One region of the Citrobacter sp. Marseille-Q6884 genome, then DNA from elsewhere that is predicted to be linked to it. Evidence: predicted binding sites of a transcription regulator. Region 1 holds the regulator's gene; the other holds the start of a gene.
What was found. The regulator Fur, encoded in region 1, represses iron uptake genes when iron is present. The targets are predictions, from matches to a motif close to ATAATAATGAGAACNACTATCAA.
Positions count from the first base shown of each region.

Region 2: the regulator Fur is predicted to act here: its motif matches at 10,014-10,036, upstream of sodA (superoxide dismutase [Mn]).

Region 1 is NZ_CAMDRE010000001.1:2,561,341-2,573,043, reverse strand. It holds gene kdpD (two-component system sensor histidine kinase KdpD) at 1-676, shown strand, start outside; gene kdpE (two-component system response regulator KdpE) at 673-1,350, shown strand; gene pgm (phosphoglucomutase (alpha-D-glucose-1,6-bisphosphate-dependent)) at 1,459-3,099, opposite strand; gene seqA (replication initiation negative regulator SeqA) at 3,124-3,666, opposite strand; gene ybfF (esterase) at 3,854-4,627, shown strand; gene ybfE (LexA regulated protein) at 4,756-5,043, shown strand; gene fldA (flavodoxin FldA) at 5,199-5,729, shown strand; gene N7268_RS12075 (ryhB-regulated fur leader peptide) at 5,940-6,026, shown strand; gene fur (ferric iron uptake transcriptional regulator) at 6,019-6,465, shown strand; gene chiQ (ChiQ/YbfN family lipoprotein) at 6,569-6,901, opposite strand; gene chiP (chitoporin ChiP) at 6,951-8,357, opposite strand; gene glnS (glutamine--tRNA ligase) at 8,792-10,459, opposite strand; gene nagE (PTS N-acetyl glucosamine transporter subunit IIABC) at 10,658-11,703, opposite strand, start outside.
Region 2 is NZ_CAMDRE010000001.1:1,289,533-1,301,235, reverse strand. It holds gene sbp (sulfate/thiosulfate ABC transporter substrate-binding protein Sbp) at 103-1,092, opposite strand; gene pfkA (6-phosphofructokinase) at 1,284-2,246, opposite strand; gene fieF (CDF family cation-efflux transporter FieF) at 2,420-3,322, opposite strand; gene cpxP (cell-envelope stress modulator CpxP) at 3,470-3,970, opposite strand; gene cpxR (envelope stress response regulator transcription factor CpxR) at 4,121-4,819, shown strand; gene cpxA (envelope stress sensor histidine kinase CpxA) at 4,816-6,189, shown strand; gene yiiM (6-hydroxyaminopurine reductase) at 6,248-6,922, opposite strand; gene N7268_RS06195 (dihydrodipicolinate synthase family protein) at 7,075-7,965, shown strand; gene kdgT (2-keto-3-deoxygluconate transporter) at 8,045-9,028, opposite strand; gene sodA (superoxide dismutase [Mn]) at 9,322-9,942, opposite strand; gene N7268_RS06180 (L-fucose/L-arabinose isomerase family protein) at 10,198-11,619, shown strand.

The sequences.
Region 1 (11,703 bases):
GCTGTCTCACGATTTACGCACGCCGCTGACGGTGCTGTTCGGGCAGGCAGAAATTCTAACGTTGGATCTGGCAAGTGAGGGGTCAGCCCATGCCCGTCAGGCCAGCGAAATTCGCCAGCACGTTCTGAATACCACCCGGCTGGTAAATAATTTGCTGGATATGGCGCGAATTCAGTCCGGCGGCTTTAATCTTAAGAAAGAGTGGTTAACTCTGGAAGAGGTCGTTGGCAGCGCCCTGCAAATGCTGGAACCCGGATTAGCGGCTCCGATTAATCTGTCGCTTCCCGAGCCGTTGACGCTGATCCACGTTGATGGCCCACTGTTCGAACGGGTGCTGATTAATTTGCTGGAAAACGCCGTCAAATACGCAGGTCCGCAGGCACGAATCGGTATTGATGCGAAGGTCGAAGGTGAGCATCTGCTACTCGACGTCTGGGATAACGGTCCGGGTATTTCATCAGGCCTGGAACAACAAATCTTCGACAAGTTTTCCAGAGGAAACAAAGAGTCATCTGTACCCGGCGTTGGGCTGGGGCTGGCCATTTGTCAGGCCATTGTGGAGGTGCATGGCGGGACTATTACTGCCCACAATCGACCACAGGGCGGCGCGTGTTTCCGTGTTACACTGCCACAAGAATTGCCCCCTGAACTTGAAGAATTTCATGAGGATATGTGACAAACGTACTGATTGTTGAAGATGAACAGGCTATTCGTCGCTTTCTGCGCAGCGCGCTGGAAGGCGACGGGCTGCGCGTTTACGAAGCAGAGACGCTCCAACGCGGTCTGCTGGAAGCCGCCACGCGAAAACCCGACCTCATCATTCTCGATCTCGGCCTGCCAGACGGTGACGGTACGGATTTTATTCGCGACCTGCGACAATGGAGTGCAATCCCGGTGATTGTGCTTTCGGCTCGCAGCGAGGAGAGCGATAAAATCGCTGCGCTGGATGCGGGCGCAGATGACTATCTCAGTAAGCCGTTTGGTATTGGCGAGTTGCAGGCACGTTTGCGCGTGGCATTACGCCGGCATGCCAGCGGTCCCTCCCCTGAACCCGTTGTGCATTTTTCCGATGTGAAAGTGGATATTGCGGCGCGTCTGGTTCACCGAGGTGAAGAAGAAATTCATCTGACGCCGATTGAGTTTCGCCTGTTGGTGGTACTTCTCAACAATGCCGGAAAGGTACTGACCCAACGCCAGTTACTGAATCAGGTATGGGGACCAAACGCCGTCGAACACAGCCATTACCTGCGAATTTATATGGGACACCTGCGCCAGAAACTGGAACTGGATCCGGCCCGCCCACGTCACTTTATTACCGAGACCGGAATTGGGTATCGGTTTATGCCTTAAAAGGACGTTAAAAAAAAGCCGGATAAGCGTTTACACGTTATCCGGCGGAGTAAGTCTTTATTGTTTCATTGCCGGATAACGACGCGAACGGTTTATCCGGCCTACGGTTTACGCGTTTTTCAGCACTTCGCTGACAATTTCAACCGCTTCTTTTTCGATCTGCTTACGATGTTCTTCACCGAGGAAACTCTCGCAGTAGATCTTGTAGGCGTCTTCAGTACCTGACGGACGCGCGGCAAACCAACCGTTGTCGGTCATGACTTTCAGGCCACCAATCGATGCACCGTTTCCTGGCGCAGCAGTCAGACGCGCAGTGATCGGGTCACCCGCCAGGGTGCTGGCGCTGACCATCTCCGGGGAGAGTTTGGACAATGCCGCTTTCTGCGCGGAGGTCGCGCTAGCCTGTAAACGGTTATAGCTCGGCGCGCCGAAACGTGCGGCCAGCTCATTGTAGTGCTCTTGCGGGTTCTTACCTGTTACGGCAGTAATTTCCGCCGCCAGCAGGCACATGATGATCCCGTCTTTATCGGTAGACCACGGCGTGCCGTCGAAACGCAGGAACGATGCGCCCGCGCTCTCTTCACCGCCGAAGCCAAAGCTGCCGTCGAACAGGCCGTCAACGAACCATTTAAAGCCCACCGGCACTTCAACCAGCTTACGGCCCAAATCATTCACCACACGGTCAATCATCGCGGAAGAAACCAGCGTTTTCCCCACGGCAACATCTTTACCCCATTGCGGGCGATGCTGGAACAGGTAGTTGATCGCTACCGCCAGATAGTGGTTCGGATTCATCAACCCAGCCGGCGTCACAATACCGTGACGGTCATAGTCCGGGTCATTCGCGAAGGCCAGATCGAACTTATCACGCAGCGCCAGCAGACCTGCCATCGCACACTCGGAGGAGCAGTCCATACGGATCGCGCCGTCTTTATCGAGATGCATGAAGCGGAATGTCTGATCAACCTGATCGTTAACAATCGTCAGGTTCAGTTTGTAGTGCTCGGCAATGCGTTTCCAGTATTCGATACCGGAACCGCCCAGCGGATCAACACCCAGCGTCAGACCCGCTTTTTGAATCGCGGCCATATCAACGATATCAGCCAGCCCTTCAACAAACGGCTGAACCAGGTCTTGCTCTTTCACGTGACCCGACGCCAGCGCCGCATCCAGTGAAATACGCTTCACGCCCTTCAGGTCTGCGGCCAACAGCGCGTTCGCTCTGTCTTCCACAACTTTAGTAACGTTGGTATCCGCTGGACCACCGTTTGGCGGGTTGTATTTAATCCCACCATCTTCCGGCGGGTTGTGGGACGGCGTGATCACGATACCGTCAGCCAGCGGACCGCCTTTTTTGTTGTGGACCAGGATTGCGTTAGACACGGCAGGCGTTGGCGTGAAGCCGTTATTTTCCTGCACAATAACATCAACACCGTTCGCCGCCAGCACTTCCAGCACAGAGATAAATGCCGGTTCAGACAGCGCATGGGTGTCCTTGCCCACATAGCAAGGGCCGGTAATACCGTTTTTCGCACGTTCTTCAGCAATCGCCTGAGCGATAGCCAGAATATGCGGCTCGTTAAAACTGTGACGGCCTGCGCTGCCGCGATGTCCGGACGTTCCGAACTTAACGGCGTGCTCCGCATTCCCTGCTGTAGGTTTCAGTACATAGTACTGTGCCGTCAGTTGGGCGACGTTAATCAAATCACTCTGTTGCGCCGGTTGACCTGCGCGGTTGTGGATTGCCATTGCCTGGTCCTTCTAATGCAAGGATTAAATTGTTCCGCAAACCTTTTCAATCAGTTCCGCCGGGAACTGCATTGACTGCATGATGTGTTCAACCATGCTGCATTTACGGCCGGTATTCGTGTTGGTGATCACCCAATACGGCGTGCCTGGCACGTGTTTCGGCTTGGTTTGATTACCATTTTTCAGCAGCGTCTGTTCATCCGCTGCAAAATAGACGCGCGTGCGGCCATGCAACGATTCCGTTGCTTCGGCAAACGCGTGTTGATCCAGTGAATAGAGTGTAGACAGCACCAGCATAAAGCGATTCACTGCTTTTTTCTGTTCCGCATATTCATCGGAAAGCAGCAGTTCACGCATAGCGCGTACTTTGTCTTTAACAGGGTTGACCGGCTTGGCTTCCACAACAGGTTGCACGGCGCGGACTTCTTTTACCACCGGGGTGGCTGTCTGTGATGCGGCGGAAAATTTCAACATACGCCGTAAAATGTCGGATGCGCTCTCGCCGATATGCTTGGTGTGGCTGGCAATATAGCTATAGAGTTCATCATCAACTTCAATCGTTTTCATCTTAATCCAGTGCGGTGTCTTGGCTGAATACAAGTTGCTGGGATCAGTGTAAAGGCAAATCCCAACAGCGGATAGCGTCGAGCCTGTTGGCCTGCAAAACTCGGAGTAAACCGTAGTTGTTGCAGCCGTGTGGCAGAATGGTCAACATGATACCCTAACCCGATAGCGTGAAAAAAAGAACTTTGCCATGAAATTGAATATCCGAGCGCAATCTGCGCAAAACCTGCACAATAATTCTCCCATCGTCCTGGTTCACGGCCTGTTTGGTAGCCTGGACAACCTGGGCATACTGGCGCGCGATCTGGTCGTCGATCACGATATCATCCAGGTTGATATGCGAAATCATGGTCTCTCGCCCCGTTCTTCGGAGATGAATTACCCGGCCATGGCGCAAGATCTGCTGGATACGCTGGATGCGCAGAACATCGAAAAAGCCACTTTTATTGGTCACTCGATGGGCGGCAAAGCCGTTATGGCGTTAACCGCGCTGGCGCCGGAACGTATTGATCAACTGGTCGCTATCGATATTGCGCCGGTTGACTATCAGGTCCGCCGCCACGATGAGATCTTCGTGGCGATTAATGCCGTGACGGATGCACAAGCCACGTCGCGCCAGCAAGCGGCAAGCGTGATGCGCCAACATCTGAAAGAAGAAGGCGTGATCCAGTTCCTGTTGAAATCCTTTGTTGACGGTGAATGGCGCTTTAATGTCCCGGTTCTGTGGGAGCAGTATCCCCATATTGTGGGCTGGGAAACGATACCCGCATGGGATCACCCGGCACTGTTTATCCCCGGCGGAAACTCGCCTTACGTGACTGAAGCGTACCGTGCCCCCTTGCTGGCGCAATTCCCACAGGCACGAGCACATGTTATTGCCGGCGCAGGCCATTGGGTGCATGCAGAAAAACCGGAGGCGGTATTACGCGCAATACGTCGTTATCTTGCGGATAAGGCCAACTGATTAAAAACTCAGCGTCCGCGCGCGATTACGTGCGTGGGCGTTGGCGCGCCTCCCCTGCTGATGTATGATGGCGCGCTATCCATCCGGGCAGACGCCTGGCTGATTGTTTCCCCGAAGTCACCAAGATCATGGCCAAAGAACAAACGGACCGTACGACATTAGATCTGTTCGCGCAGGAGCGTCGCCCGGGACGACCCAAAACCAATCCGCTCTCGCGTGATGAACAGTTACGTATTAACAAACGTAATCAGCTTAAACGTGACAAAGTTCGCGGGCTTAAGCGTGTCGAACTGAAGCTGAACGCTGACGCCGTTGACGCTTTGAATCATCTGGCAGACGCGCGCAACATGAGTCGCAGTGAACTCATCGAAGAGATGCTGATGAACCAACTCAGCACATTGCGTGGTCAGGCATAGTCTGAATTTCTGCTTAAAATCATAAATCATGTAGCACAGTGTGCAGTCCGGCGTGTTTGCTGTTTCCGCATGCCAGCCTGTTCTGCTATGATTGCCCGTATCCGTGGGCATTGCGCCACCACCATTTCAATAAGTTTCAAGAGGTTATTTTACTCATGGCAATCACTGGCATCTTTTTCGGCAGCGACACCGGTAATACCGAAAACATCGCAAAAATGATTCAAAAACAGCTTGGTAAAGACGTTGCCGATGTACATGACATTGCAAAAAGCAGCAAAGAAGACCTGGAAGGGTATGACATTCTGCTGCTCGGCATCCCAACCTGGTACTACGGTGAAGCGCAGTGTGACTGGGATGACTTCTTCCCGACTCTCGAAGACATTGATTTCAACGGTAAGCTGGTTGCGCTGTTTGGCTGCGGCGACCAGGAAGACTACGCAGAATATTTCTGCGATGCGTTAGGCACTATTCGCGACATTATTGAACCGCGCGGCGCAACCATCGTCGGTCACTGGCCAACGGCGGGTTATCACTTTGAAGCGTCCAAAGGTTTGGCGGATGACGACCACTTTGTTGGTCTGGCTATCGACGAAGATCGCCAGCCTGAACTGACTGCAGAACGCGTCGAAAAATGGGTTAAACAGATTTCTGCTGAACTGCATCTCGACGAAATCCTGAACGCCTGATTTGATGCGGCGCAGAAACTCATCTGCGCCGCATCAATAGATAAAACCAATCAAAATAATTGCTACAAATTTGTAACTTTTTCGCCTGACCCTGTACAATGGCTGGATGCCAATGGGGTATTGCACAGTGTGTTTGTAGGCGATACCACGTTTTGATTAACAATATTTGCCAGAGACTTGCAGTTTTCATTTAGGCATGGCAGTTCTATAATGATACGCATTATCTCAAGTGCAATTTCTGTCACTTCTTTTAATGAAGTGAACCGTTTAGCTACAGGACAGATTCCGCATGACTGACAACAATACCGCATTAAAGAAGGCTGGCCTGAAAGTAACGCTTCCTCGTTTAAAAATTCTGGAAGTTCTTCAGGAACCGGATAACCATCACGTCAGTGCGGAAGACTTATACAAACGCCTGATCGATATGGGTGAAGAAATTGGTCTGGCGACCGTGTACCGTGTGCTGAACCAATTTGATGATGCCGGTATCGTGACCCGCCATAATTTTGAAGGTGGTAAATCCGTCTTCGAACTGACTCAGCAACATCATCACGATCACCTGATCTGCCTCGACTGTGGCAAAGTGGTCGAATTCAGTGATGATTCTATCGAAGCGCGCCAGCGTGAAATCGCAGCGAAACATGGTATTCGCTTAACCAACCATAGCCTCTATCTTTACGGACACTGTGCTGAAGGTGATTGCCGCGAAGATGAGCATGCGCACGACGCAAAATAATGTGATGTATTCAGAAAGGCCAACCCTCCGGTTGGCTTTTTTTATGCGCATAAAAAAAGACCCGCTGTCACACGAGTCTTTTTAAGCGATCAATCGACGAGCCTTATTGAGCCGCGTTCTTGCTGCGAATTTCCTGCCAGACTTTGTCACAGTCAGCCGTGACAGCCTGATCGTTGCCCGTACGCGTCGCCTGAATACACTGCTGGTAATCCAGTACGCGGACACTTTCTTCGTTAGCAAATTGCTGGTGCTGCTTTTCTTTCTTCAGCACGTTCAACACACTCTGACAGGCCTCGATTTTCTCCGGCGAACCCTGTGCGGTATTAATACAGGCACTGTAGGCTTCTTTAAGACGGCTATCTTCTTTCGGCGCCGTGGATTGCGCACACGCCACAAGACCTGATGCCATCACGGCGATGAGTAGCAGTTTTTTCATTGAACAGTCCTCAACGATGCGGCAGGCACCCGGCCTGCCGCGATTGGCATTAGAAGATAGTGAACGGCGCGATAACGATGAACTTCACGTCACGCTCATCCTGGAAGATGTTGCCGTAACCACCGCCCCAGCTCGGAATATCTGAATGGTTGTCGTACTGTGTGAAGTGCAGTTTAAACATAGTGCCCTTCGCACGACCGTCCTGCAGGGTGTAGACCGCATCCAGGCTGTAAGAGGACTCTTCGATGGTACGGTTTTTGTCGTAATAGGCGTCCGGGTTGAGCTGCCAGGTCGATGGCTTAGCATCCCATGCGTAAACGTAAGAAGCACCCACTGCCCAGCCAGGCAGGTTCCAGTTCTTCAGGTCATACATTGCGCCGAAGAAGACCGCTTTTTCACCGTTGGCGTTGAAGTCAGAACGGTTATCCCACCACACGTCCAGACGACCGTTTGAAGACGCATACGTCGGCGTCATACGCTGCAGGAAGTAGCCCTGTTGCCCGTCTGCTTTAACCCAGGTACCTTCCAGACGCAGGTCAACCACTTCCGCCACTTTGTAGCCGAAGGTCAACGCCTGCAACCAGGCCGTACCGTCATAAATATTGTTGACGGTGCGGTCATCAACTTTGTCACGCGCGCCGTAGAACTGATAGCTGGTGGTAAACGGGTTACCGCCTAAATCAAATTTGTAGCTGGCTTTTGCGAAGTACTGATCAACATAACCTTCAGACTGACCAAAGGCCGCTTCCAGCAACAGGTTATTTTTGAAGTCATATTTCGCGCCGATGGAGTGGAGGTAATCCACGCTGGTCTTTTTATCTGCCTGATAGAATTTATCGACTTCAGTGTGCCATGGCGCTTTATATTCGTTGGCCCACATATAGGAGAAGCTCAGCGCACCAGCATCACCATAGTCGAAGTTAGCACCGGCTTCAGCACCCTGATAAGTACCTGGCATAAAGCTCCAGTGTGGAGCCAGCAGAGTCTGCCCGGTAGGTTGAATATAACCGGCGCGCGCCCAGGTTGGGCCATATTTAAATTTTGCCGCCGCTTTATAAAGGCTTATCCCGCTCTTATCGCCGGAGTAATCTTCGTCATAGCCTTTATTTTTTGAAGAGAATGCGATTTCGTTTGGATGACCGCTTTCGCTACTTTCGTTCATTTCAATCGCGGTAAATGCTGCGATATCAAGACCAAACATATCAGCCGCATAGCCGGACTGGAAGTCGAGATTCGCGTTCCAGGTCGAGTGAGAAAGGTTGGTTTTGTATTTGTCATGATCGGTCACATCTTTACGGTCACGCTCACGCTGCCAGTAATAGATGCCGCCGGTTAATGTAGAATCGTCGATAAAGCCTTCGGCTTGCGCCTGTGGTACTACGACTAAGCCTGACATTGCTGTGATACCGGCGATAGCCAGCGCCAGCGTACTACGTTTGCCACTGAACGTACGCATATGTTAATCCTCTTTGACGTATAAATTGCTGTTACCAAAGGAAAACAGCGAAAAAAATAAAAATGAAAAAGTAGCGTTGAGAAAAACCTCGCTGACTACAATGAATAGACTATTTTTCGCGACGCGAATTATCAATCTCTTTCTGTAACGAGAATGTAAGAGTATGAGCAACCGCACATATTTCATTGCTTTCTGTTACATTTGCAATCCGTGCTAAAAAAGCGTTGAAAAATTACAAAAATGGCTTGTTTTCCATAAAGATGAAATCGGTTTCATTTCAAACCCGTTCATCGTGCAAGATTATTATTTTAAAATCTGCATGTTGGTAAACGTGACGGAATAACAATTAATTCGCTCTGCAAACAGAGCCAGTTGAGAAAGACGGGATAAAAAAAACGCCGCAGAATGCGGCGTTAGAAAGGCTGTGTTGCGGCTTATTCGCCCACTTTCGCCCACGTATCACGCAGGCCAACGGTACGGTTGAATACCAGCTTGTCAGCCGTTGCATAGCGGCTGTCGAGGCAGAAGTAACCTTCACGTTCGAACTGGAACGCTTTGCCAGCCACGGCAGACTGCAGTGACGGTTCACCGTAACCCTGGCGAATCACCAGAGATTCAGGGTTGATGACGGACAGGAAATCGTCTGCCGCACCCGGATTGGGTACACTGAACAGACGGTCATACAGACGGATTTCAATCGGCAGCGCATGAGCCGCGCTCACCCAGTGAATAACGCCTTTAACTTTACGACCATCGGCCGGATCTTTGCTTAACGTATCGGCATCGTAGGTGCAGAAAATAGTGGTGATATTACCCTCTGCATCTTTCTCTACACGCTCAGCTTTGATCACGTAAGCATTACGCAGGCGCACTTCTTTGCCCATCACCAGACGCTTGTACTGTTTGTTCGCTTCTTCGCGGAAGTCTGCGCGATCGATCCAGATTTCACCGCTGAACGGCACTTCACGGCTGCCCATTTCCGGTTTGTTCGGGTGATTAGGCATGGTGACCCGTTCGCTTTCACCCTGCGGGTAATTTTCGATAACCAGTTTCACCGGATCGATAACCGCCATCGCACGTGGCGCGTTTTCGTTCAGATCTTCACGAATGCAGGATTCCAGTGAAGCGATCTCAATGGTGTTGTCCTGCTTGGTCACGCCGATGCGTTTGCAGAACTCACGGATAGCGGCTGCCGTGTAACCACGACGACGCAGGCCCGAGATGGTCGGCATACGCGGATCATCCCAGCCTTCAACGTGCTTGTCAGTGACCAGCAGATTCAGCTTACGTTTGGACATCACCGTGTATTCGAGATTCAGACGCGAAAATTCGTACTGACGCGGGTGAACCGGAATCGTGATGTTGTCCAGCACCCAATCGTATAGGCGACGGTTGTCCTGGAATTCCAGCGTGCACAGTGAATGCGTAATGCCTTCCAGCGCATCGCTGATGCAGTGGGTGAAGTCGTACATCGGGTAGATGCACCACTTGTTACCGGTCTGATGGTGTTCAGCAAATTTGATGCGGTACAGCACCGGATCGCGCATGACGATAAACGGTGAAGCCATGTCGATTTTCGCACGCAGGCAGGCTTTACCTTCTTCAAAGCCACCGGCACGCATTTTTTCGAACAGTGCAAGGTTCTCTTCGACACTACGATCGCGGAACGGACTGTTTTTGCCTGGCTGAGTCAGCGTACCGCGATATTCACGGATTTCGTCAGCAGACAATTCATCGACGTATGCCAGACCTTTGTTGATGAGCTCAACCGCATAAGCATGCAGTTGGTCGAAGTAATCCGAAGAGTAGCGAATGTCACCAGTCCAGTGAAAACCTAACCATTCAACGTCGTTTTTAATCGACTCAACGTACTCGATATCTTCTTTTACCGGGTTCGTATCATCAAAACGCAGGTTGCACTGGCCCTGGTAATCTTGCGCAATACCAAAGTTCAGACAAATGGATTTCGCGTGGCCAATGTGCAGATAGCCATTTGGCTCCGGCGGAAAACGGGTATGGATAGTGGTGTGCTTACCACTGGCCAGATCTTCATCGATGATCTGACGAATAAAGTTACTCGGGCGGGCTTCAGCCTCACTCATCGTGGATTCCTCAAAGCGTAAACAACGTATAACGGCGTATGATCTTATAAGCCGGACAGACTGACAACCTTTAGTTACGCAAAATACGTATCAGACAGAGATTATGTGGGCAATTGCTGCAAAAAAAAGCGGCAGAGGTTTCCCTCTGCCGCTTTATGTTGTCGGATGGCGCTTAACGCCTTATCCGCTTACAGGCATTTATTTGCCTTTAATTTCATACAGTGGTGTTTGACCGGCAACCACATGACCTTCGGCTTTAATGACCAGACCACCGAAATCATCGCTGTTGCTGCAAACTACCGGGCTAATCATGGAACGTGCGTTGGCGTTCAGGTACTCCAGGTCCATTTCCAGAATCGGTTGGCCTGCTGTAACTTCCGCGCCTTCTTCAACCAGACGCTTAAAGCCTTTACCTTCCAGCGCGACGGTATCGATGCCCATATGGACCACGATTTCCGCGCCTTTCACGGTTTCCAGGCAGAACGCATGGTTAGTGTTGAAGATTTTCACGATAGTCCCCGCTGCCGGGGAAACAACGATTTTATCCGTTGGTTTCACCGCCACACCGTCACCGACCGCTTTGCTGGCGAACGCTTCGTCAGGAACCTGCTCCAGCGCAACCACGTCACCGGTAATCGGAGAAACCAGCGCTTCAACAGTCGCCGCATTTGCTACTGCCTGCGGTTTTGACACCGGAGCCGCCGCTGCTGGCGCGCTTTCCGTTGATGCCGCTGCAACCGGACCACGAGCCACAACTTTCTTCATTTCGTCGCCGATAGATTCGGCTTTCGCACCCACGATGACCTGAATAGTTTGCTTGTTCAGCTTAACGACTCCAGATGCACCTAAACGTTTACACATCGCATCGTTTACGCGACCAGAGTCGGCAACGGTCAGACGCAGACGAGTGATACAGGCATCAATCGCTTTCAGGTTATCAGTACCGCCAACCGCTGCAATGTAGTTGGTTGCCAGTTGCGCCAAACCTTCTTCAGTGTTGCTGTTGGCTTCTTCAGTCACGATATCGTCGTCTTTATCTTCGCGGCCCGGCGTTTTCAGGTTAAACATACGAATAACCGCGCTGAACAACACAAAGTAGATAACGAAGAAGACCAGACCCATCACCACCAGCATCCAGACGTTCTGGCTTGCTGCCGGCAGGTTGTACATCAACACGTAGTCGATAGCACCTGCGGAGAAGGAGAAGCCTGCATGGATACCCAGCAGTGTTGCAACGAACAGGC
Region 2 (11,703 bases), 1.3 Mb from region 1:
GCGCACCCTGTATCTCATTGAAGTGCAAGAGTAACGCAAAATGATGACAAATAAAAAAGCCCGGCCGCATTATGCGACCAGGCCTGGGCACAGTACCGGTACTTACCGTTTACTGATCTGATCGAATGTGCCGCCGTTAGAGAAGTGTTCTTTCTGCGCTTTCGTCCAGCCGCCAAACACCTCATCAATGGTGAACAACTTCAGCTTCGGAAACGCATTTTCGTATTTTTTCGCAACGTCAGCATCACGCGGGCGGTAGTAGTTTTTCGCCGCGATTTCCTGACCTTCCGGGGAATAGAGATATTTCAGATAGGCTTCTGCCACCGCTTTGGTGTCTTTCTTTTCCACGACTTTATCGACAACCGAGACGGTCGGCTCTGCCAGAATGGATTCACTCGGGGTGACGATCTCGAACTTATCTTTACCCAGCTCGTTAGTTGCCAGCAGCGCCTCGTTTTCCCAGGCGATCAGCACATCACCGATTCCGCGTTCAACAAAGGTATTGGTTGAGCCGCGAGCGCCGGAATCCAGCACTTCAACGTTTTTAAACAGCGACTGGACGAACGCCTGTGCTTTTGCCTGATCGTTATTGTTGTGGTGCAGAGCGTAGCCCCACGCCGCCAGATAGTTCCAGCGCGCGCCACCGGAGCTTTTCGGGTTTGGCGTAATCACCGACACGCCCGGTTTGACCAGATCGTTCCAGTCATGAATTTGTTTAGGGTTGCCTTTGCGTACCAGGAAGACGATGGTGGAGGTGTAAGGTGCAGAGTTGTCCGGCAGACGCTTGATCCAGTTTTTATCGATACGACCGCGTTCAGCAATAGCATCTACATCATAAGCCAGCGCCAGCGTCACCACATCCGCTTCAATGCCGTTAATGACGGAAGTCGCCTGTTTACCCGAGCCACCGTGCGACTGACGGATCACGACATTATCGCCTGTTTCCTGCTTCCAGTGCGCGCTGAATGCCTTGTTGTACTGCTCGTACAGTTCGCGCGTAGGATCGTACGATACGTTAAGTAACTGAATATCCTTCGCCAGAACGCTGGTCGATGCCAGCAATAATGTTAACCCTACTCCCCATTTGTTCATCGCCCAGCTCTCTCATTTCATGTTGTGATGAGCAAAGCCTGCCAGAAAGGTTTTCAAACATTAAAGAATAAAAAAAGATTTGCTATAACTTGAGGGAATATGATGAGCGATAAAAAAGGCGGAAACAAATCCGCCTTTTCGATTTTCGTAGGCCAGATAAGATGCGCAAGCACCGCATCCGGCAACCACGATTAGTACAGTTTTTTCGCGCAGTCCAGCCAGTCACCTTTGAACGGACGCTTCATGTTTTCGATAGCGTCGATAATGTCGTGGTGAACCAGTTGTTCGTTCTGAATACCGACGCAACGGCCGCCGTGACCTTCCAGCAGCAGAGAAATGGCATATGCGCCCATACGGGACGCCAGGATACGGTCGTAAGGAACCGGGGAACCACCACGCTGAATGTGACCCAGCACGGTTGCACGCGTTTCACGGCCCGTTTCTTTCTCGATGTAATGCGCCAGTTCGTCAACATCACACATGTGCTCAGTGATCGCGACGATTGCGTGTTTTTTGCCTTTCGCGATACCCGCTTTGATTTCAGCAACCAGATCGTCACGGCTGAACTCAACTTCCGGTACCACAACGAACTCACAACCACCGGCAATCGCTGCCGCCAGGGTCAGATCGCCACAGTAGCGACCCATCACTTCAACGATGGAAATACGCTGGTGAGAAGAAGAGGTGTCACGCAGACGGTCAATCGCTTCTACCACGGTACCCAGTGCGGTGAAGTAGCCGATAGTGTAGTCAGTGCCTTTGATGTCGTTATCGATAGTGCCCGGCAGACCGATGCATGGGAAGCCCATTTCAGTCAGGCGTTTTGCACCCATGTAAGAACCGTCACCACCGATGACAACCAGTGCATCAATGCCACGTTTCTTCAGGTTTTCGATAGCCACCGCACGTACATTTTCGTCGCGGAATTCAGGGAAGCGAGCAGAACCCAGGAAGGTACCGCCACGGTTAATCATGTCGGACACACTGTAACGGTCAAGCTGAACCATACGGTCTTCATACAAACCCAGGTAGCCATCATGGATCCCCATGACTTCCAGTCCTTCCGTTAACGCTGCACGCACAACACCACGGATTGCTGCGTTCATGCCCGGCGCATCACCGCCGCTTGTCAACACACCGATTTTCTTAATCATGACTACCTCTGAACTTTGGAATGCAAAATGAAATCTGCTGCCGGAAGTCGATTCCGCATATCGAAACGATCCAACCAATATGCAGATAGTATAACAATCCCTTCCTGCTGAATTGATTCAGGTCAGGCCAAATGGTGGTAATTTATACACAAAATGCTGACCTGGTACACTTTTTACAACGAATTAAACATCTTGCCTTCCCTGGGTACGACGGAACAGGGATCCTGGTGAATAATCACATCTGACCCCGGAAAACGCCGCAAAATTGCCTGCTCTACCTGTTCAGCCACTAAATGTGCCTGAACGAGCGGCAGATTATCTTCCATTTCCAAATGAATCTGAATAAAGCGGGTCGGCCCTGACTGCCGCGTGCGAAGATCGTGAGCGCCGCTGACTCCCGGCCATGACGTCACAATATCAATAATTTCCTGACGTTCTTCATCGGGTAACGCGCGATCCAGTAAGGATTGCACCGCCTCATACCCCATACGCAATGCGCTATATAAAATATAGATGCCAATCCCCAGCGCAAACAAGGCATCTGCACGATGCCAGCCATACCAGGCCAGTCCAAGCGCAACGAGGATCGCACCGTTCATCATAACATCAGACTGATAATGAAGCATATCTGCCCGAACAGCCTGACTTTGCGTACGTTTCACCACCCAGCGCTGAAACGTGACCAGTATGATAGTACAAATTAACGCAATGACGGTGACGACCACACCCACGCCCGGATCTTTCATCGGCGTGGGTTGGATGAGGTGCTGAATACCCGTCAAAAATAAAAACAGCGCCGAACCAGAAATAAACATGCTTTGCGCCAGCGCGGCCAGCGACTCAGCCTTCCCATGCCCAAACGTGTGTTCGTCATCGGCCGGTTGCAGCGAATAACGCACCACTAAAAGGTTGGTCAACGACGCGGCGATATCAACCAGTGAATCGACCAGTGCCGCCAGAATACTCACCGACCCGGTATACCACCACGCAAAAATTTTGATCAAAAGTAACAGCGATGCCATCACTGTCGCAGCGATTGCCGCCCGGCTGACCAGACGCCCATAGGTTTGATTCATAAACACTCCTGCCAGGATATGCCGCTAGTATAACGGATGAAGCAAAACAGTCAGGCAATAACCGAGTGTCAAATTTTGGGCAAAAAAAACCCCCACATCATGTGGGGGAAGACAGGGATGGTGTCTATGGCAAGGAAAACAGGGTTACTACTGGGAACGTGAGTTGCTACTACTCAATAAATTCAACGATGAGCTTTTTTGCCATTGCGCGACGTCGCGCAGTTGCTCCATTCGTTGTTCATGTTTCTCATTCAAAACCGCTTGCTGTTCAGGCGTTAACAGGCGATACATCTGGTTGCGAACCTTGGCTATTTCAACCTGGCGGGCAACCTGTTCTTGTGCCATTTTTTCTGCCTGAGCGCGCACAGCGCTTTCGTCAAATTTCTCTGCGGTGACAAGGCGATGCATTGTCTCCATTTCACTCACATTTACAGGAGGCTGCTCATGTCTTGCCTGCTGCATTAAATCTCGCATCTGCTGGCGTTGATGTTCGGTTAAACTGATACCGTCAAACATGTGACTCTGCGCATTGCGTTGCGAAGCGCTTTCACCCAGGTGCCAGTGATCGCCTGTGACGACTTCAGCTGCATGGCTTAATGTACTGAGGGCCAGCGTTGAGGCCATGACGGCAGCGGTAACTTTGCCCATCACTTGCTCCCAAAATCTTTTCTGTCGCGATTCAACGAGAGACAGTTTACGATTCGGGCTGCAAACATGCGTCAGGGGGTGTAAAACAACGTAAAGTCATAGATTAGCGCCGCCTGATGACGTAATTTCTGCCTCGGAGGTACGTAAACAATGAATAAAATTCTGTTAGTTGATGATGACCGAGAGCTGACATCCCTGTTAAAGGAGTTGCTCGAAATGGAAGGTTTCGATGTGCAGGTTGCCTACGACGGGGAACAGGCACTTGAGCTTCTGGATGACAGCATCGATTTACTTTTGCTTGATGTCATGATGCCGAAAAAAAACGGCATTGATACACTGAAAGCGCTTCGCCAGACACACCAGACACCTGTCATTATGCTGACCGCTCGCGGCAGCGAACTGGATCGCGTACTCGGCCTTGAGCTGGGCGCGGACGATTATTTACCCAAACCGTTTAACGACCGTGAACTGGTCGCGCGCATCCGCGCTATTCTGCGCCGCTCACACTGGAGTGAACAACAGCAGAGCAGCGACAACGGCTCGCCGACGCTGGAAGTGGATGCGTTAAGTCTGAACCCAGGCCGCCAGGAAGCCAGCTTTGATGGCCAAACCCTGGAGTTAACCGGCACGGAATTCACTCTGCTCTACTTGCTGGCGCAGCACCTCGGCCAGGTGGTATCTCGTGAACACTTGAGCCAGGAAGTGCTGGGCAAACGCCTGACACCGTTCGACCGCGCGATCGATATGCATATCTCGAACCTGCGTCGTAAGCTGCCAGAGCGTAAAGACGGGCATCCGTGGTTTAAAACTCTGCGTGGTCGCGGCTACCTGATGGTTTCTGCTTCATGATAGGGAGTTTAACCGCACGCATCTTTGCCATCTTCTGGTTGACGCTGGCACTGGTGTTGATGCTGGTATTGATGTTACCCAAGCTCGACTCACGCCAGATGACCGAGCTACTGGACAGCGAACAGCGCCAGGGGTTGATGATCGAGCAACACGTTGAAGCAGAACTCGCGAACGATCCACCCAACGATTTGATGTGGTGGCGTCGCTTGTTCCGTGCCATAGACAAGTGGGCTCCGCCAGGACAGCGATTATTGCTCGTCACGACGGAAGGACGCGTGATCGGCGCAGAACGCAACGAAATGCAGATCATTCGTAACTTTATTGGTCAGGCAGATAACGCCGATCATCCGCAAAAGAAAAAATACGGTCGCGTTGAGATGGTCGGGCCTTTCTCCGTCAGAGATGGCGAAGATAACTACCAGCTGTATCTCATTCGACCTGCCAGCAGCTCGCAATCGGACTTTATCAACCTGCTATTTGACCGGCCGCTTTTGCTGCTGATCGTGACCATGCTGGTCAGTTCTCCGTTGTTGCTTTGGCTGGCGTGGAGTCTGGCAAAACCAGCGCGTAAGCTGAAAAACGCAGCGGATGAGGTGGCTCAGGGTAACCTGCGTCAACACCCTGAACTGGAAGCGGGCCCGCAGGAATTCCTTGCGGCGGGTGCCAGTTTTAACCAGATGGTGACGGCGCTGGAACGGATGATGACCACCCAGCAACGCCTGCTGTCGGACATTTCCCACGAGCTAAGAACGCCGCTGACGCGTCTGCAGCTTGGAACCGCGTTACTGCGTCGTCGTAACGGTGAAAGCAAAGAGCTGGAACGCATTGAAACGGAAGCGCACCGACTGGACAGCATGATCAACGACCTGCTGGTGATGTCGCGTAATCAGCAGAAAAACGCGCTGGTCAGCGAAACCGTGAAAGCGAATCAGCTATGGGGCGAAGTGCTGGACAACGCCGCATTTGAAGCCGAGCAGATGGGAAAATCATTAACCGTGAATTTCCCGCCGGGACCGTGGCCGCTGTACGGTAACCCAAATGCACTGGAAAGCGCGCTGGAAAACATTGTGCGTAACGCTTTACGCTATTCACACACGAAGATTGAAGTGGGCTTCGCGGTGGATAAAGACGGGATTACCATCACTGTGGACGATGATGGCCCGGGCGTTAGCCCTGAAGACAGAGAACAGATATTCCGTCCGTTCTACCGTACCGATGAGGCGCGCGATCGTGAATCCGGCGGAACCGGTCTGGGTCTGGCGATTGTTGAAACCGCCATTCAGCAGCACCGCGGTTGGGTGAAGGCCGAGGACAGCCCGCTGGGCGGTCTACGACTGGTCATTTGGCTGCCGCTGTATAAACGTTCGTAATCGCTGTTATGCCGGGTGGAGGCGCTGCCTTGCCCGGCCTGCATTTCACTGCGAAAAGCTATTTCCCCCACAAACGACGCGAATTATCCTCGATCTTGCCGCTTAAACGGCGCTTTTGCATCGTTCTGGTCCAACTCTTGGATAACCCCGCCGCCGACAGCAAACGATGATACTGTTCGTCATCAAACGGCATATGCCAGGCGATAGCAATGGCTTCCTCCACGCTGACATCGCTAACGCGTGAGGCCAGAACCAAAGGCGCATCCGCGGATACCAGCCCTGGCGCGATAACGCTGCACAACCAGCCTGTCTTGCCGCAATTTTGCATCTGGCTCGCCATATCGTGAATACCAAAATGAAAATTCAGCTTAAAACAGGGTGAGCGCGGCTGCGTAACCTGAATCAGCGCCTCTCCCCACTGGAAAATATCGCCGATGTACACATTCTCTTCCGTCAGGCCAAGCGTTGAGAGGTTCTCGCCAAAAGCGGGGGCGACAAATAACTCTGCCTGTTCGGGGAATTCTCGCGCCCAGTGCTGATAGTGTTCTCGTGGATAGTGGCACAGCGCGCGGTCCGGCCCGCCGTGAATTTTCGTTTCTGCCTGTTCGTCACCTGACAGCCCCAGTTCGGTCAGCATCAACTCACCATCAACCTGGACTTTGGCAATAGCGCTGGGACGGCTTCCCGTGTAGTCCCGAATCTTGCCCGTAAAAACATCGACCGGATATCGCATCTGTTCCCTCTCCCGATTAATTTTCCCCATTACACCATATTTATTTTACCCCAGTCGCTCAAAATGAGAGCACGGTTCACATGAAACTTAGGGACACATGCTATCAATGTAATCTTGTTTTGAAACGTCATTTCAATTAAGGAGTCAACAACGTGACTGGTCAATCGCAATTTGCTGGCGTCTGGTGTCCTTCCATTACGCCAATGGGCAATGACGGCAAGATCGATCTCAACGGTCTGAGCCAGCATCTCAAACGCCTTACCGAGGCAAAGATCGACGTTATTTTGCTGATGGGCAGCATCGGCGAATTTGCTTCTTTTACGCTGGAAGAAAGGCTACTGCTGATTCGAGAAGCCCGGGCCATGAGCACACTGAAGATGGTCGCGAATATCTCATCCACCTGCCAAAATGATGTGTTGTTGATGGCACAAGAAGCGTATCGCGCGGGATACGATGCCGTCATGATCCTGCCCCCCTACTACTACGGACAAACGTCGACGCAGCTGTTGAGCTACTTCCGCCAGTTGGGTCAGAGGCTCACTGGCAAATGGTTTGCCTATAACTTTCCGGCGCGCACCGGTTGTGATTTAACGCCCACGCTGGTTGCAACACTCGCCGCAGAGTTTCCAAACTTCGCGGGTATCAAAGATACCGTAGACTGCCAGTCCCATACCCGCAGCATGATTCAGACAACCCGCGCCGTGCGCGACGATTTTGCCGTGCTGTCCGGTTATGACGAATACTATATTCCTAACCTGCTGGCCGGTGGCGCAGGCATTATCTCCGGTTTGAATAACGTCATGCCGGAGCTGTTTGTCAGCGCAAGGGAGGCATTTAAGCAGGGCGATTTGGCGGCGCTGCGGGATATTCAGGATAAGATTGGCACCTACATGTCCATCTACACGATAGGTGAGGATTTTGTTACCACCATTAAAACGGTGGTATCGCGGAAGTTTGGCTATTGCACCGGGGTATCACGCAATGCGGGCGGAGAGTTGAACGAGGACGAGTGCAACACGATTGATCGGGTATTTGGTCGTTAACCCCAAAATGCCCGGTAGCGCTAACGCTTACCGGGCATACGTAGACTGAATAAGCGCAGCGCCATTCGGCAAAAGGGAGTTACTTCACCGCCCCACGCAAATCGATTTCTGCCGCTTTTGCTTTCGCTCTCTTCGACCAGACAGAGGTGATAATCGGCACCAGAATCGATGTCACAATCACTGACGTCGCCACCAAAGACGTTGCTGCAGGTGCCATAGGTTTAAATGCCGGTACCATTTCAGCAATCAGAACCGGCGTTGCAACCGCCGCACCTGCCGAACTGGACGCCGCAATCCCTGCGGTACCGTCCCCACCGCCAATCAGTTTATCTGCAATAATCAACGGGATACCGGTAATGATAATTACCGCCACGCCCAGCAGAATACCCAGCACACCGGTTTGGGCAATCACGCTCAAATCAATGGTGTTACCCAGTGCGAACGCGAAGAAAGGGATCAATGCCTGCACTGCTTTACTGAAAAACTCGCGCAGTTCCGGGTCGAGATTACCCAGCGCAAAACCTATCAGGAAAGGCAACACCGCGCCGACAAAGACATGCGGTTCAAATGAAGCAATCCCGGCGGTTCCCAGAATCACCATTGTCATCAGAGGGCCCGATTCCAGCGACATGAGGACAAACGCCCCGGCCTCTTCCTTGGTGCCGTACTGCTGCATAATCGAGGCATACAGCCCACCGTTGGTCATATCCATTGCGGCCACCAGCGCCAGCGTGGATAACCCGGCGAAGAACCCGACTTCCACACCGTGCTCCGGGAGTATGCGTGATGCAATCGCCGCAACCACCCATGCAACCAGAATCTTGGTGATCACTAACGTGCCGGATTTACGCAATACGGTTCCGGTGGCGCTCAGCTTGATCGACGCCCCCATACAAAAAAACCAGACGGCCAGAATCGGCACCGTGCCAGTGATCATCCCGTTAGTGAATGAACCGAAGTATTTCCCGGCGCCGGGAGAAAAGGTATGACATAACGCGCCCAAAAAAAGCGGAACGAGCATCATACCGCCGGGGATTTTCTCTATCGTACGTTTGATCTGCATTTCCATCACCTATAGACATAAAAATGGGGCAATTTTTATGGGCGAATGCACCTTACTTATGAGATGCGCCCGTCTTGATGATTAGAAGATAGACATTCATAGATACGATAAAAGTGATCACAACCACATAATAAAACCTTGTTTCAATTTAAGTGGATCATTGTTTTTATATTGAGTTTGATCACAAAAAAGCCCCCACAAGCATCGCTTGCAGGGGCTGTATCGCTTATCCAGATGGCGTCGGTTGGCCTACAAAAGTCCGCTAAGACCAGGCAAACACCGCGCTATCGGACTTATTTTTTCGCCGCAAAACGCGCTGCTGCTTCATCCCAGTTCACCACGTTCCAGAACTCTTTGATGTAGTCCGGGCGGCGGTTCTGGAACTTCAGGTAGTAAGCATGTTCCCAAACATCCAGGCCCACGATCGGGAAGCCGGATGCGCCAGAGATCGCTTCACCCATCAGCGGGGAATCCTGGTTTGCGGTGGAAACAACAGCCAGTTTGTCGCCTTTCAGTACCAGCCATGCCCAACCGGAACCAAAACGGGTTGCTGCTGCTTTTTCAAATTCAGCTTTGAAGTTGTCAACGGAACCAAAGTCACGTTCGATAGCCGCTTTCAGGTCACCCTGCAGCGTGGTGCCTTTTTTCAGACCTTTCCAGAACAGGCTGTGGTTAGCGTGACCGCCAGCGTTGTTGCGCAGAACGGTTTTCTTGTCCGCTGGCAGTTGATCCAGTTTGGTGATCAGCTCTTCAGCAGACAGGTTCGCGAATTCAGGCAGGCTTTCCAGCGCAGCATTCGCATTGTTCACGTAGGTCTGGTGGTGTTTGGTGTGGTGAATTTCCATCGTCTGCTTATCGAAGTGCGGTTCAAGGGCATCATAAGCGTACGGCAGGGATGGCAGTGTATAACTCATAATCATCTCCAGTATTGTCGGGCGGCCAGTGTTAATGCCGCGTAAGCAGTTGAGTCATTATAGTTAATTAAATGATATTGAAAATGATTATCAATGCCGTACTTTTTACAGGGCTATTTTGAGGTGAAAGTGTGAACGTCACCGGGAAAATCAGGCGAATTTTGCCAGCCTGGGTAGAAAACAGGCAGCGACATAAAGGACACGGGAGACAAAGCACGAGATAGTCTGCCGATTATCTCACAAGGAAATATTGCTATGTCTGTCAACATCGCCCTTTTCGGTATCGGCCTCGACACCTACTGGCCCCAGTTTACTGGCCTGGAATCACGTCTTCAGGGCTATCTGCAAACGATTGATGAACGTCTGACGGCGCAACACGCCACCGTCATTAACGGCGGCCTGATTGATAATGTCGATAAAGCCGATGCGCTTATCAGGCGGTTGCAGCAGCAACCGGTCGATGCCGTCTGTCTTTACATCAGCACCTACGCCCTCAGCGCAACGGTGCTGCCGCTGGTACAGAGTATCAATAAGCCGGTGATTATTCTGGCCCTGCAGCCTGAGCCAGGTCTGCCCTATGCGACTATCCGTCAAATCCCGGATCGGGGCGGGCGTACCGGAGAGTGGCTGGCGCACTGCCAGGCCTGCAGCGCTCCCGAACTGGCAAACGTGTTTAACCGCGCGAACATCCGTTTTCAGCTGATTGTTGGCGCGTTGCAGGGCGATGAGTATGTCTGGCAACAAACGGCGCAGTGGTTACAGGCGCTAAACGCTCGTCAGATGCTGGCAAACTGTCAGGTCGGCGTACTCGGACACTATTATGACGGCATGGTGGACGTTTACAGCAATATGACGAATTTGTCCGCCAAATTGGGCGTACGCTTTAAACCGCTGGAAATGTGTGAACTGGCGGAATACCGCGAGCAGGTCAGCGAGACAGACCTCAGCGCCAAGCGACAGGAGATGCACCGTGTGCTTCAACTGGATGCGGCATGCGAACCCGCCGAGCTTGACCGCGCACTCACCACTGCCTGCGCCATGGATCAGCTGATCGCCCGGAATACGCTCGGTGCGCTGGCCTATTACTACGAAGGCCGAAACGGCAATGCTTACGAAAACATCATCACCTCAATCATCCTCGGCAACACGCTGCTCACCCACCGTGGTATTCCCGTAGCCGGAGAATACGAAATCAAAAATGTGCTGGCGATGAAGATCCAGCAGCTTCTGGGCGCCGGCGGTTCGTTCTCAGAGCCATACGGCATTGAGTTTATTGATAATGTTGTATTGTGGGGGCATGACGGCCCGGCCCATCCGTTGATGGCGGACGGTCCGGTGAGTCTGGTGCCGCTGCCGGTTTATCATGGTAAACCGGGTAAAGGTGTATCGATCCAGATGACCGTAAAACCTGGCCCAGTCACCTTTCTTTCAGTGATTGAAGATGCCGAAAACGGCGTGCGTTTACAGTATGCCGAAGGTGAAGCGGTGGCGGGTGAAGTTCTGGATATCGGCAATACCAACAGCCGCTATCGCTTCCCATTATCGGCTCGCGATTTTACCGCGCAATGGTGCATGGGCGGTCCAGCCCACCATTGCAGTATTGGCCTTGGCCATCATGGTGAGGTACTGGAAAAACTCGCCTGGCTGTTGGGCATTCAGGCAGTAAAAATCTGCTAACCCACGGTATTTCCGCCCTTCTCAAAAAAGAGGGGCGGAACAGCAATTTGTGATCAACATCCCTTTCATCCCCTGAATTTTGCC